Regions from separate parts of the Streptomyces sp. NBC_00158 genome, predicted to be linked through region 1. Evidence: riboswitches for the same ligand, from Rfam matches in the RefSeq annotation. Region 1 holds a riboswitch; each other region holds the start of a gene.
The links. Region 1 has a riboswitch for cobalamin ahead of OG553_RS09120 (energy-coupling factor ABC transporter permease). Riboswitches for the same ligand answer to the same signal wherever they lie in the genome.
Positions count from the first base shown of each region.

Region 2: it holds a riboswitch for cobalamin, as region 1 does, so the genes downstream of both, metE (5-methyltetrahydropteroyltriglutamate--homocysteine S-methyltransferase) here and OG553_RS09120 (energy-coupling factor ABC transporter permease) in region 1, are expected to answer to the same signal.
Region 3: it holds a riboswitch for cobalamin, as region 1 does, so the genes downstream of both, OG553_RS33085 (acyl-CoA thioesterase) here and OG553_RS09120 (energy-coupling factor ABC transporter permease) in region 1, are expected to answer to the same signal.

Region 1 is NZ_CP108161.1:2,061,493-2,065,628, forward strand. It holds gene OG553_RS09105 (SsgA family sporulation/cell division regulator) at 122-532, shown strand; gene OG553_RS09110 (hypothetical protein) at 625-1,137, shown strand; gene OG553_RS09115 (flavodoxin family protein) at 1,165-1,884, opposite strand; cobalamin riboswitch at 2,016-2,242, shown strand; gene OG553_RS09120 (energy-coupling factor ABC transporter permease) at 2,271-2,969, shown strand; gene OG553_RS09125 (energy-coupling factor ABC transporter substrate-binding protein) at 2,969-3,343, shown strand; gene cbiQ (cobalt ECF transporter T component CbiQ) at 3,347-4,096, shown strand; gene OG553_RS09135 (ATP-binding cassette domain-containing protein) at 4,087-4,136, shown strand, end outside.
Region 2 is NZ_CP108161.1:7,219,415-7,223,550, reverse strand. It holds gene metE (5-methyltetrahydropteroyltriglutamate--homocysteine S-methyltransferase) at 1-1,681, opposite strand, end outside; cobalamin riboswitch at 1,819-2,048, opposite strand; gene OG553_RS33055 (cation:proton antiporter) at 2,084-3,346, opposite strand; gene OG553_RS33050 (cation:proton antiporter regulatory subunit) at 3,354-3,824, opposite strand; gene OG553_RS33045 (sensor histidine kinase) at 4,104-4,136, shown strand, end outside.
Region 3 is NZ_CP108161.1:7,226,239-7,230,374, reverse strand. It holds gene OG553_RS33095 (substrate-binding domain-containing protein) at 1-104, opposite strand, end outside; gene tsaD (tRNA (adenosine(37)-N6)-threonylcarbamoyltransferase complex transferase subunit TsaD) at 168-1,247, opposite strand; cobalamin riboswitch at 1,423-1,576, shown strand; gene OG553_RS33085 (acyl-CoA thioesterase) at 1,733-2,158, shown strand; partial or broken gene OG553_RS33080 (2Fe-2S iron-sulfur cluster-binding protein) at 2,231-2,350, opposite strand; gene OG553_RS33075 (FAD-binding oxidoreductase) at 2,436-3,746, opposite strand.

The DNA of each region.
Region 1 (4,136 bases):
GAAAAGAGGCCCTGCGGCCCGGCGCCTCGGGACCTTCGGCCCGGCGGCGCGGCCCCGGGCCGGGGATAGCGTGCCGGGAGGGGCGCGGGAAGACCCCACGCGCGACGAGAGGCAGCCGCCGATGGCCACCATCACCGAACAGAGACTCCTGCCGCTGAGGCTGGAAGCCGCCCCCCTGTCCGTGCCGCTGACCGGCCGGTTCGTCTACCGCACGGACCGCCCGTACGAGGTGGCCGTCGACTTCCGGGGCGCCGGGACGCACCTCGCCCGGTGGGTGTTCTCGCGGGAGCTGCTGCTCGACGGGCAGACCGCCGCCACCGGCGAGGGCGACATACAGGTGTGGCCGCGCTGGAGCGGCTCGGAGCCGCGCGTCCTGCTCGGCTTCAGCAACGGCGAACAGAGCTGCGTGGTCTCCGCCCGCGCCAAGGACGTGCGCGAGCTGTGCCGGCGGATGACGGAGCTGGTGCCGCGCGGGCAGGAGCGGCGCCACTACGACCTGGACGCGGAGCTGAGCGCGCTGCTCACGTTCTGACGCGGGGCGGGGTCCCGTGGAACCGGTCGCGGCCCGGCGCTGTCTTATGAGATGACAGGCAAGTCCCCGTCTCACGGAACCGGGGAGACATCATGCGTCACCCGCACCGCCGCCGGATCGTGGCCATCGCCACGGGTGCCCTGCTCACCGCCGGGCTCGCGCTCTCCGCGTCGCCGGCCTCCGCAGCCACCACGACCACCCGCACCCAGACGCCGCTCGTCGTCAATGCCCGCTGGGGCGGGCACTGCACGTACGACCGGCTCGTGATCGACCTCCAGGGCTACGTGCCCCCGGTCACCGTCACTCCCGTGTCCGAGCTCGTCTACGACGGGTCGGGACAGCCCGTCCCGCTGGCCGGGAAGTACTTCCTGGAGATCCGCCTGCACCCGGCCGCCGGGCACAACGACGCCGGGCAGAACGTCTACCAGGGGCCCCGGCTCCAGAAGATCTACCTCAGCAAGCTCAAGGGCATGGCCATGACCGGCGACTACGAGGGGTACGTGACCTTCGGCGCCGCCTTCGACACCCAGCCGACCTGGAAGACCTCCGTCCTGCACTCGCCCGAGCGGCTCGTGGTGGACTTCCCGCACCCCAACACCTGCTGACCCGATGACGGCCCCGGAGCCGCCCGGCTAGCGGTGCTCGGGGTTGGGGAAGTCGAAACGGCAGCCGGCGTCCCAGAGGGAGCGCTGGTTGCCGTGGGCCGGCATGCCCCCGGCGCGCTTGAGGAGCGCCGCCAGGTGCATCAGGTTCCACGACATGAACGTGGTGTTCCGGTTGGTGAAGTCGTTCTCGGGACCGCCCGAGCCCGGGTCCAGGTAGGAGGGGCCGGGGCCGGCCTCGCCGATCCAGCCCGCGTCGGCCTGGGGCGGGATCGCGTAGCCGAGGTGCTGGAGGCTGTAGAGGACGTTCATCGCGCAGTGCTTGACGCCGTCCTCGTTGCCCGTGATCAGCGCTCCGCCGACGCGCCCGTAGTAGGCGTACTGGCCCTGCTCGTTCAGCAGGGAGGAGCAGGCGTAGAGCCGCTCGATGACCCGCTTCATGACGGAGCTGTTGTCCCCGAGCCAGATCGGGCCGCACAGCACCAGGATGTCGGCGTCCATGATCTGGCTGTAGAGGACCGGCCACTGGTCGCTCTCCCAGCCGTGGTCGGTCATGTCCGGCCAGACGCCGGTGGCGATGTCGTGGTCGACGGCGCGGATCAGCGAGGTGCGGGCGCCGGCCGATTCCATGACGGCCCGGCTCCGCGCGATCAGTCCCTCCGTGTTGCTGGTCTCGGGCGAGCGTTTGAGGGTGCAGTTGACGTAGACGGCGGAGAGGTCCTCGTACCGGGGGCTGTCGTCGGCGGCCATGTCCTCCACCGTGCCGGGCGCCGCGCGGGCCGGCCAGCGGGCCTGGCCCGTCCGGGTGCGCGGCGGGGCGGGTGGCGGGGCGGGCGCCGGGTGGCCGGATCGGTCCGGGTTGTGACGGTCCGTGCGGGCGACTAGGGTCGTCTGGCCTTGGTGTTCGGGAAACCGGTGGAAAACCGGTGCGGCCCTCGCCACTGTGATCGGGAAGTCCGGCTCCACCCTCCCCCAGACTCCGTCCGGGAGGTGCCCCCACCGCGGGAAGCCACTGGGCCCGCGTGGGAGACCGCACGGGCCCGGGAAGGCGGAGCCAGGGCATCAGCACCCGTGAGCCAGGAGACCGGCCGGGGCGCGTCGTCCATCCACGAGGTGCTGGAGAGGTCTCCCAACCCATGCATATAGCCGAGGGGTTCCTGCCCCCATGGCACGCGGTCGCCTGGGGCGCCGCGTCCGCCCCCTTCGTCGTCCACGGCGTCCGCGCGCTGACCCGCGAGGTCAGGTCGAACCCGGAGAGCACGCTGCTGCTCGGGGCGTCCGGGGCGTTCACGTTCGTGCTGTCCGCCCTGAAGATCCCTTCCGTGACGGGCAGTTGTTCGCACCCGACGGGAACGGGGCTCGGCGCCATCCTCTTCCGGCCGCCGATCATGGCGGTGCTCGGCACGATCACCCTGCTCTTCCAGGCGCTGCTGCTGGCCCACGGCGGGCTGACCACGCTGGGCGCCAACGTCTTCTCGATGGCCATCGCCGGACCCTGGGCCGGCTACGGCGTCTACCGGCTGCTGCGGAAGTCCGGCGCGCCGCTGATGGTGACCGTGTTCTTCGGCGCGTTCTTCGCCGACCTGGTCACCTACTGCGTCACCTCCGTCCAGCTGGCGCTGGCCTTCCCCGACCCGGCGAGCGGCTTCCTCGGCTCCCTGGAGAAGTTCGCGGGCATCTTCGCCCTCACCCAGATCCCGCTCGCGATCAGCGAGGGCCTGCTGACGGTGCTCGTGATGCGGCTGCTGATGCAGTCCAGCAAGTCGGACCTGGTCCGGCTCGGGGTCGCGAAGCTGACCGGCGGCAAGCAGGCGGAGCCGGAGGCGGCCCTCTGATGAGCAGGAACGCGAAGATCAACTCCCTGCTGCTGCTCCTGGTGGCGGCCCTGGCCGTGATCCCGCTCGCGCTGGGCCTCGGCGACGGCAAGGAGGAGCCGTTCGCCGGCGCCGACGCGCAGGCCGAGGCGGCCATCACCGAGCTGAAGCCGGACTACGAGCCCTGGTTCTCCCCGCTGTACGAGCCCCCCTCGGGCGAGGTCGAGTCCGCGCTGTTCGCCCTCCAGGCGGCCCTCGGGGCGGGCGTGCTCGCCTACTACTTCGGCATCCGCAAGGGCCGCCGCCAGGGCGCGGCGCAGGCCCTCGCCCAGGCTGCGGCCCCCGAGGCCGCGGCCGCGGAGGCCGGGCCGGACCGCCCGGCCCGGGAGTCGTAGGCGGTGCTGCCGATCGACGTGGCGGCCCACTCCAGCCGCTGGCGGGGCCGCCACCCCCTGGAGAAGGCCCTGCTGGGTCTCGGGCTCACCGTCACCGCGGTGTGCCTGCCGCCCTGGCCGGGCGGGCCGCTGGTGGCCGCCGCGACCCTCGCCGTGCTGCTCGGGCCGGCCGGGGTCGCCGGGCGGCAGCTGTGGCGGGCCTTCCGGGTCCCGCTGGGCTTCTGCGTGACCGGGGCGCTGCCGCTGCTGGTGTCGGTGGGCGGCCCGGACGGGTTCCTCGCCCCGGCCCCGGACGGCCCCCGGCACGCGGTGGAGCTGCTGCTGCGCACCTCGGCGGCCTCGCTCGGGGTGCTGCTGTTCGCCTTCACGACACCGGTCTCGGACGTGCTGCCGCGGCTGGTGCGGGCCGGGGTGCCGGCGCCGGTGGTGGACGTGGCCCTGGTGATGTACCGGATCGGCTTCCTGCTGCTGGACTCGATGGCGCAGGTCCGGCGCGCCCAGGCGGCCCGGCTCGGACAGACGGGCCGGGCGGCGGTGTGGCGTTCGCTGGCCGGGCTCGCGGCGACCTCGTTCGTCCGGGCCTTCGACCGTGCGGCCCGGCTCCAGGAGGGGCTGGCGGGGCGCGGATACGACGGCGCGCTGCGGGTGCTCGTGCCCGAAGCGACGCTGTCCTGGCGGTTCCTGACGGGGTCCGCCGCCCTGCTGACCGCCCTGGTCGCGGGGACCCTCGTACTGAAGGAGCTGTGGCTGTGACCCCGTTGGTGGAGCTGGTGGGCGCGGGGTACGCGTACGA
Region 2 (4,136 bases), 5.2 Mb from region 1:
TCGAGGTCAGGGACTGGGCGTAGGAGGTCCAGCGGACGGTCATCGGCCCGGGGCGGGAGACGTCCCCGGCGAGCACCGGCGGGCGGACGTAGCGGGTGCCGTAGGACTGGACCCAGCCGTGCTGGGTCGCGAGGTAGCCGGTGAGCTGCTCGGCGAAGTACTGCACCATGTCGTTGCGTTCGGGTTCGCCGTGGACGAGGACGTCGATGCCGGTCTTCTCCTGGAAGGCGATGACCTCGCCGATCTCCGCCTCGATGCGGGCCTCGTAGCCGGCCGCGTCGATCCGGCCGGCCCTCAGGTCGGCGCGGGCGGCCCGCAGTTCGCCGGTCTGCGGGAAGGAGCCGATCGTGGTCGTGGGCAGCAGCGGCAGGTCCAGTCGCGTCCGCTGGGCGGCGGTGCGCACCGCGTACGGCTGCGAGCGCCGTCCGTCCGCGTCGGTGACGGCCGCGGTGCGGGCCCGGACGGCCGGGTCCCGGGTGAGGGCGGATCCGGCGCGGGAGGCCAGGCCGGCCCGGTTCGCGGCGAGTTCGGCCGCGATGACGTCCGTGCCCCGGGCGAGTCCGCGGGCCAGGACGGAGACCTCCCGGGTCTTCTGCCGGGCGAACGCGAGCCAGCGGCGGACCTGCGGGTCGACGTCACGCTCGGCGTCGGCGTCCAGCGGTACGTGCAGCAGGGAGCAGGAGGCGGAGACGTCCACCCGCCCGGCGAGGCCGAGGAGGGTTCCCAGGGTGGTGAGGGACTTCTCGAAGTCGTTGATCCAGACGTTGCGGCCGTCGACGACACCCGCGACGAGCCGCTTGCCGGGCAGTCCGCCGATCGCCGCGAGGTCCGCCAGGTTGGCGGCGCCCGGTCCGGTGAAGTCGAGGGCGAGGCCGTCCACCGGGGCCTTGGCGAGGACCGGGAGCGCCTCGCCGAGCCGGCCGAAGTAGGAGGCGACCAGCAGCCGGGGGCGTTCGGCGGCGCCGCCGAGGTGGCGGTAGGCGCGGGCGGCGGCGTTCAGTTCCGCGGGGGTGCGGTCCTGCACGAGGGCCGGCTCGTCGAGCTGTACCCACTCGGCTCCGGCGGAGCGCAGCCGGGCGAGGACCTCGGCGTAGACGGGGAGCAGCCGGTCGAGCAGGGCCAGCGGGTCGAAGCCGGCGGGGACTCCCGGGGCGGGCTTGGCCAGCAGCAGGTAGGTGACCGGGCCGACGAGGACCGGGCGGGCGGTGTGCCCGAGGGCCAGTGCCTCCTCCAGCTCGGCGACCTGCCGGGCGGGGTCCGCGGTGAAGACGGTGTCGGGGCCGAGCTCGGGGACCAGGTAGTGGTAGTTGGTGTCGAACCACTTGGTCATCTCCAGCGGGGCGGCGGTGTCGCTGCCGCGGGCCATCGCGAAGTAGCCGTCGAGGGGGTCCTCGTCGACCGCCGCGCGGTGGCGTGCGGGGACGGCGCCGACCATGACGCTGGTGTCGAGGACGTGGTCGTAGTACGAGAAGTCGCCGGTCGGGACCTCGTGGACGCCGGCCTCGGCCAGCTGCCGCCAGTTCGACCGGCGCAGGCCGGCCGCGGTCTCCCGGAGGGCGGCGGCACAGACGCGGCCCTTCCAGTAGCCCTCGACGGCCTTCTTCAGTTCACGGTCCTGGCCCTGGCGGGGGTAGCCGTACACGGTGGCGCTCGCCGCCGCGGCTGTGGGCTTCGCTGTCACTGGTCTCTCCTTCGCGAGACGTGTCCGGGAACGTCCCGGTGAGGGGACGCGGGGACGCGAAGGAGCGGCGGGTCGCGCGGGGCGCCCGCTGCCGCCGACCCGCCCACGAGGTCACCGGGATGTCCGTACGCGGTTGGGTCCGCGTACGGGCAGCGGGCAGGTCTTCGGACTCGCGGGCACGTCTGCCGGGTTCTCCCGGCGGGCTCCTACTGGCCGTCGCTTCCCGGGACCGTCGTCCGGTCCCAGTGCGTATGACGGCGGTCGTTCCCGCTCACCGCTGCGGGGCAGTCCCGGATTCCCACCGGGTTCCCTCTTACGACGCATCCCGCCTGGCGGACGGGGGCGAACCAGCTGCACCCGCCACCCTAGGCGGAGCGTCCCGTCAGCGGCGAGCGGATTCCGTCATTCGGACGGGCGGACGAGACGGACCGGGTCCTGCGCCGGCTCCCGCGCGCCCTCCGGCGCCCCGGAGTGCGGGCGTTGTGCCGGGCGGGGCCCCCGCGGCCGGGTGCGGCGTCCGGCGATCCAGGCCGCGGCGGGTTCGGTGTAGCGGGCGGTGAGCGGGCCGATGACCACGAGGATCAGCACGTAGGCGGTGGCGAGCGGTCCCAGGGCGGGTTCGACGCCCGCGGTGACGGCGAGGCCGGCGATGACGATGGAGAACTCGCCGCGCGCCACGAGCGTGCCGCCGGCCCGCCAGCGTCCCTTGACCCCGACGCCGGCGCGCCGGGCCGCCCAGTACCCGGTCGCGATCTTCGTGCCTGCCGTGACCACGGCGAGGGCCAGCGCGGGCAGCAGGACGGGCGGGATGCTCGCGGGGTCGGTGTGCAGGCCGAAGAAGACGAAGAACACGGCGGCGAACAGGTCGCGCAGCGGGCTCAGCAGGCTGTGCGTGCCCTCCGCGACCTCCCCGGAGAGGGCGATGCCGACGAGGAACGCGCCGACGGCCGCGGAGACCTGGAGCTGCTGGGCGATGCCCGCCACGAGCAGGGTCAGGCCGAGGACCACGAGGAGGAGCTTCTCCGGGTCGTCGCTGGAGACGAAGCGGGAGATGTGGCGTCCGTAGCGGACGGCCACGAACAGGACCGCCCCGGCGACGCCGAGGGCGATGGCCAGCGTGGCGCTGCCCGCGGCCAGGCTGACGCCGGCGAGGAGGGCGGTGATGATCGGCAGGTAGACGGCCATCGCGAGGTCTTCGAGGACCAGGATGCTGAGGATGACCGGGGTCTCGCGGTTGCCGACGCGGCCCAGGTCTCCCATGACCTTGGCGATCACCCCGGAGGAGGAGATCCAGGTGACCCCGGCCAGGACCACGGCGGCGACCGGGCCCCAGCCCATGAGCAGGGCGGCGACGGCTCCGGGTACGGCGTTCAGGGCGAAGTCGACCAGTCCGGCCGGGTACTGGGTCTTGAGGTTGGAGACCAGGTCGGAGGCGGTGTACTCCAGGCCCAGCATCAGCAGGAGCAGTATCACTCCGATCTCGGCGCCGATCGCGACGAACTCCTCGCTCGCGCCCATGGGCAGGAGTCCGCCGGTGCCGAAGGCGAGACCGGCCAGCAGGTAGAGGGGTATCGGGGAGAAGCTGAAGCGGCCGGCGAGTCTGCCCAGCAGGCCGAGGCCCAGGATGATCGCACCGAACTCGATCAGGAAGACGGCGGAGTGCACGGGTCGCTCACTCCCGTCCGAGTATGGCCGCGGCGGCGTCCACGCCCTCGCGGGTGCCGATGACGATGAGCGTGTCCCCGCCGGCGAGGCGGAAGTCGGGCGCGGGCGCGGGGCGGGCCTCGGCGCGGCGCAGCACGGCCACGATGGACACGCCGGTCTCGGTGCGCATCCGGGTCTCCCCCAGGAGGCGGCCGTTCCAGTGGGAGTGGGCCGACAGCTCGATCCGTTCGGCGACCAGACCGAGGTCGGTGGTGTGCAGGAGGTTCGGGCTGTGGTGGGCGGGCATGAGCGCGTCGATCAGCGAGGCGGTCTCCGGGCCCGTCAGGCGCAGCGAGTGCGCGCACGCGTCGGGGTCGTCGGCCCGGTACAGGTTCACCGTCCGTGTTCCGTCCCGGTGCGCGATCACCGACAGGTGCCGGCGTTCGCGGGTGGTGAGGTCGTACTGGACCCCGATGCCGGGCAGCGGCGTTGTGCTCATCCGTGGAGCAGGCACGGCTGTCCCCCCTCGTGTTCGTTCCGTACGTGGTGCCGACTCGCTGCGGGCTCGGTCCCCGGCGGGGGAGGGCCGGTCGGCGCGCACATCCTGCCACTTTCCGGGCGCCCGCAATATGGGTGCCGGCACGGATGGACAGCGGCCTGCCGCCCCCTGAGGATGGGGCCGGGGAAGTAGGCTTCGCCGCAGGTCAGCGGGGTGGTCGGGAGGCGGCCGCAGGGCTGTGACTGATGCTGGGGGACCGGCTGGAAAGGGTATGTGGCCGTGTCGTTGTACTGGCGGATCTTCCTCCTGAAC
Region 3 (4,136 bases), 5.2 Mb from region 1:
CGGGCGGAGGTGGCCTCGGGAGCGAGGAGGGCGGGCGCACGGGCGCCGCGGCCGTGCACGTGGTCGAGGAGCGCGGTGAGGGAGGCGGCGTTGTCGCAGACCACCGCCGCGGCCGGGGTGGGGTCGCGCCCCGGGTAGCACCCGCCGCCCGGAGCTGTACGGCACGCTCACGGAGCGGCTCGACCCGCGGGCGCCGTAGCGGGTGCCCGGCGGTCCGCGGGGTGCAGGGCCGCGTACTCCAGGGGGGCGGACGGGTCGACGGACACGTCCAGCCCCGCCGGGTCGGCACCGGCCCGCACCAGCAGGTCGCCGACGGCGGCGATCATCGCCCCGTTGTCGGTGCACAGCGTGAGCGGCGGCACCCGCAGTTCGATCCCGGCCGCCGCGCAGCGCTCCTCGGCGAGGGCCCGTACCCGCGAGTTGGCCGCGACGCCGCCCACGACCACGAGGGTGTTTACGCCGTACTCCCGGCAGGCGGCCAGCGCCTTGCGGGTCAGGACGTCCGCGACGGCCTCCTGGAGCGAGGCGGCCCCGTCGGCGAGCGGGATCTCCTCGCCGCTCTGCCGGTGGCGTTCGGCCCAGCGCGCGGCGGCGGTCTTCAGGCCGGAGAAGGAGAAGGCGTACGGGTCGTCGCGCGGCCCGGTCAGCGGGCGCGGGAGGGCCACCGCCCCCGGGTCGCCGGCGCGGGCGGCGCGGTCGATCGCGGGCCCGCCGGGGTAGGGCAGCCCGAACACCCGGGCCACCTTGTCGAAGCACTCGCCGGCCGCGTCGTCGACGGTGTCCCCGAGGTGCAGGATCGGGTCGCGCACGAGGTCCCGTACGAGCAGCAGCGAGGTGTGGCCGCCCGACACGATCAGCACCACGCAGGGGTCGGGCAGCGGCCCGTGCTCCAGGGTGTCGGCGGCGACGTGCCCGGCAAGGTGGTGCACCCCGTACAGCGGCACCCCCGCCGCGTAGGCGAGGGTCTTGGCCCCGGCGAGCCCCACCTGGAGCGCGCCCGCCAGCCCGGGTCCGGTGGTGACGGCGACGGCATCGAGGTCGCGCACCCGCAGCCCCGCCCGGTCCAGGGCCTCGCGGACGACCGGGTTGAACGCCTGGAGGTGCGCCCGGGCGGCGATCTCCGGCACGACCCCGCCGAACCGGGCGTGCTCGTCCATGCTGGACGCGACGACGTGCGCGAGCAGCCGCCCGCCGGACACGATCCCGACCCCGGTCTCATCACACGAGGACTCGATGCCCAGCACCACCGGAGCGCCCACGCCAACCTCTTTCGCACAACAATCGCTCTTGCAATAGATGTGCAACAAGGTACCGGCGAGGTGAGGTGCGGGTCACGGCCGGGCCCCGCCCGAGCGGGCCGGGCCGTGGCCTAGGGTGGCGGGTGCAGCTGGTTCGCCCCCGTCCGCCAGGCGGGATGCGTCGTAAGAGGGAACCCGGTGGGAATCCGGGACTGCCCCGCAGCGGTGAGCGGGAACGACCGCCGTCATACGCACTGGGACCGGACGACGGTCCCGGGAAGCGACGGCCAGTAGGAGCCGGCCCCATGTGGCCCGCGTGCCCGCGAGTCCGAAGACCTGCCCGCTGCCCGTACGCGGACCCAACCGCGTACGGACATCCCGGTGACCTCGTGGGCGGGTCGGCGGCAGCGGGCGCCCCGCGCGACCCGCCGCTCCTCCGCGTCCGCGACCCGTCCGCCGGGACCGCCCCGACACGACTCGCGAAGGAGAGATCCGTGACCACGGACATCACCGCAGGTACCCGGGCCCACAAGGCGCCGGCCGATTCCCGTGTGACCCTCGCCCACATCATGAGCGACCACGACACCAACCTCTACGGGACCATTCACGGCGGCGTCGTCATGAAGCTGATCGACGACGCGGCCGCCGCGGCAGCGGGCCGCCATGCCGACGGTCCCGCCGTCACGGTCTCGGTCGACCGGATGACCTTCCGCTCCCCCGCCCGCGCCGGCGACCTCCTCACCGTCCACGCCACCCTGGACCGCGCCGGGCGGACCTCCATGACGGTCGCCGTACGGGTCACCGCGGAGCGCTGGAACGCGAACACCCCCGCCACCGAAGTCGCCGACGCCCGCCTGAGCTTCGTCGCCGTCGACGCCGAAGGGCGCCCGCGCCCGGTCCCGGGCCTGCTGGAGGACTGACGGCGCGCGGCTCCTCGGGCGTCGGCCCTGGTCGAAGTCGATGGTGACCCCGTCGGCGAGGGGGCGGGCCCGGCAGGCGAGGACGAAGCCCTCCGTGATCTCCTCCCCGGTCAGCTCGCAGTCGTCGAGCCGGACCCCGCCCCCGCTGCGGCGGGCCCGGCAGGTGCCGCAGAACCCCGCGCGGCAGGAGTGGGGAGGTCGAGCCCCGCGCGGAGCCCCGCGTCGAGCACGGTTTCGGCGGGCCGGAGGGGGACGGTGCTCTCGCTGCCCCGGACGATCACGGTGACCGACCGGGCGGTGCCGGCCGGGGCCTGCACCCGGCCGGTGCCGGCCGGGCCGGCCGCGTCCGCCGGCGGGGCTCCGGCGGCGGCCGCGAAGCGTTCGCCGTGGATGCGTTCCGGCGGCAGGCCGAGGTCGGTGAGGGCCCCGCGTATCCCGTCGACCAGGTCCGCCGGGCCGCACAGGTAGGCCGATTCCACGCCGTCGGTGATGCCGCGGGCCGTCGCGGGCCGGCGGAACGTGCTCCCGGTGAGCCGGCCGCGTCGCGGTTGCCGTAGACGAGCGTGCACCGGCTGCGCCGCTCGACCGCCAGCACGCTCTTGACGATCGAGAGGATCGGGGTGATGCCGCTGCCGGCGGCGACGCCCAGCACGTGCCGCTCGCGCAGCGGGTTCGGGTCGACGGCGAACCGCCCGTTCGGGACGCCGGCCGTGACCCGGTCACCGGCCCTGAGGCGGGTGTTGACCCAGTGGGACATCCGTCCGCCCGGCTGCGCCTTGACGGCCACGCGCAGTTCGCCGTCGGTGAGGCCGCTGCAGATCGAGTACGGGCGGCGGACCTCCGACCCGTCGAGGACGGTGTGGAGGGTGAGGTGCCGGCCGGGCCGGAAGCGGAAAGCCTCGACGAGTTCGTCGGGGACCCGGAAGAGCACGGAGACGGCGTCGGGCGTCTCCCTTCGGACCTCGACGATGGTGAGCGCGTACGGGCCGCCCCGCCCGGGCGGCACGGCGGGCTGCTCCGCGGCCGTCCGTGGTGCGGCGGGCGCCGGGCCCGTCCGGGCGGTCCGGCGGCCGGCCACGAGCCGGTAGACGAGGAGGAACACGAAGGCGGCCGCGAGCAGCCCGCCGCTCACCCGTACGAGGGGACCGCCGGCGTCACTGCCCGCGGTGAAGGTGTGGACCCCGGCCAGGCAGAACACCGCGCAGGCGGTGCGGTGCAGGTAGCGCCACAGCCGGTCCGGCAGCCGGGCCCTGAGCAGCGAGGTGACCTGCACGGCCACCAGGAGGTGGACCGCGACCACACCACAGCCCTGCGCCAGCGGGTTGGCCGCGCGGGCGAACGGCACGAGCAGCTCCGTCCGGCCGAAGGCGTAGCGGGGTTCGAGCACGAGCGCGGCGAGGTGGAGGGCGGTGAAGGACACCGCCAGACCGGCCAGCCATCGGTGCAGGACCAGCAGCCGGCCGGGCGCGGGCCGTCCGCCCATGACCCGGGTGGAGAGCAGCAGCCCCCACAGCACCGCCGCGGAGAGGAGCCACCAGGCGGTCAGTCCGCTGGCCCGGGCCACGTACCACCACAGCTGCGGATCCATCGTCCTCCCCTTCGTGAGGTGCGGGTGGGTGAACGCCCCGGCCGCTGCCGGCCCCCGTGCCGGGAGGCGTCCTCCACCCGCTGCCGTTCGGCTTCCTCGGCGCGCTCCGCCCCGGCGAAGGCCGCGATCAGGAGCAGAGTCACCGTCACGCTCGCCCCGCACACCGCTGTCCGCGACACCGCCGTTGCCGTCTGCGGCCGGACGGTGCGGCGCCTTCCGGGCTCGCTCGTGTCCGTCCTCCTTCGGCCTGCCGCGGACGTCGTCGCGCTCGTGGCCGGTGGGGTGCGGCCGGGTGGCGGGGCGGGCCTCGGCGGGCGGGGTCCCGTGTACGGCGCGCGGGCGGCGGGCGGGGCGGGAAGACGAACGGGAGCCGGAACGGGAGCGGGGGTG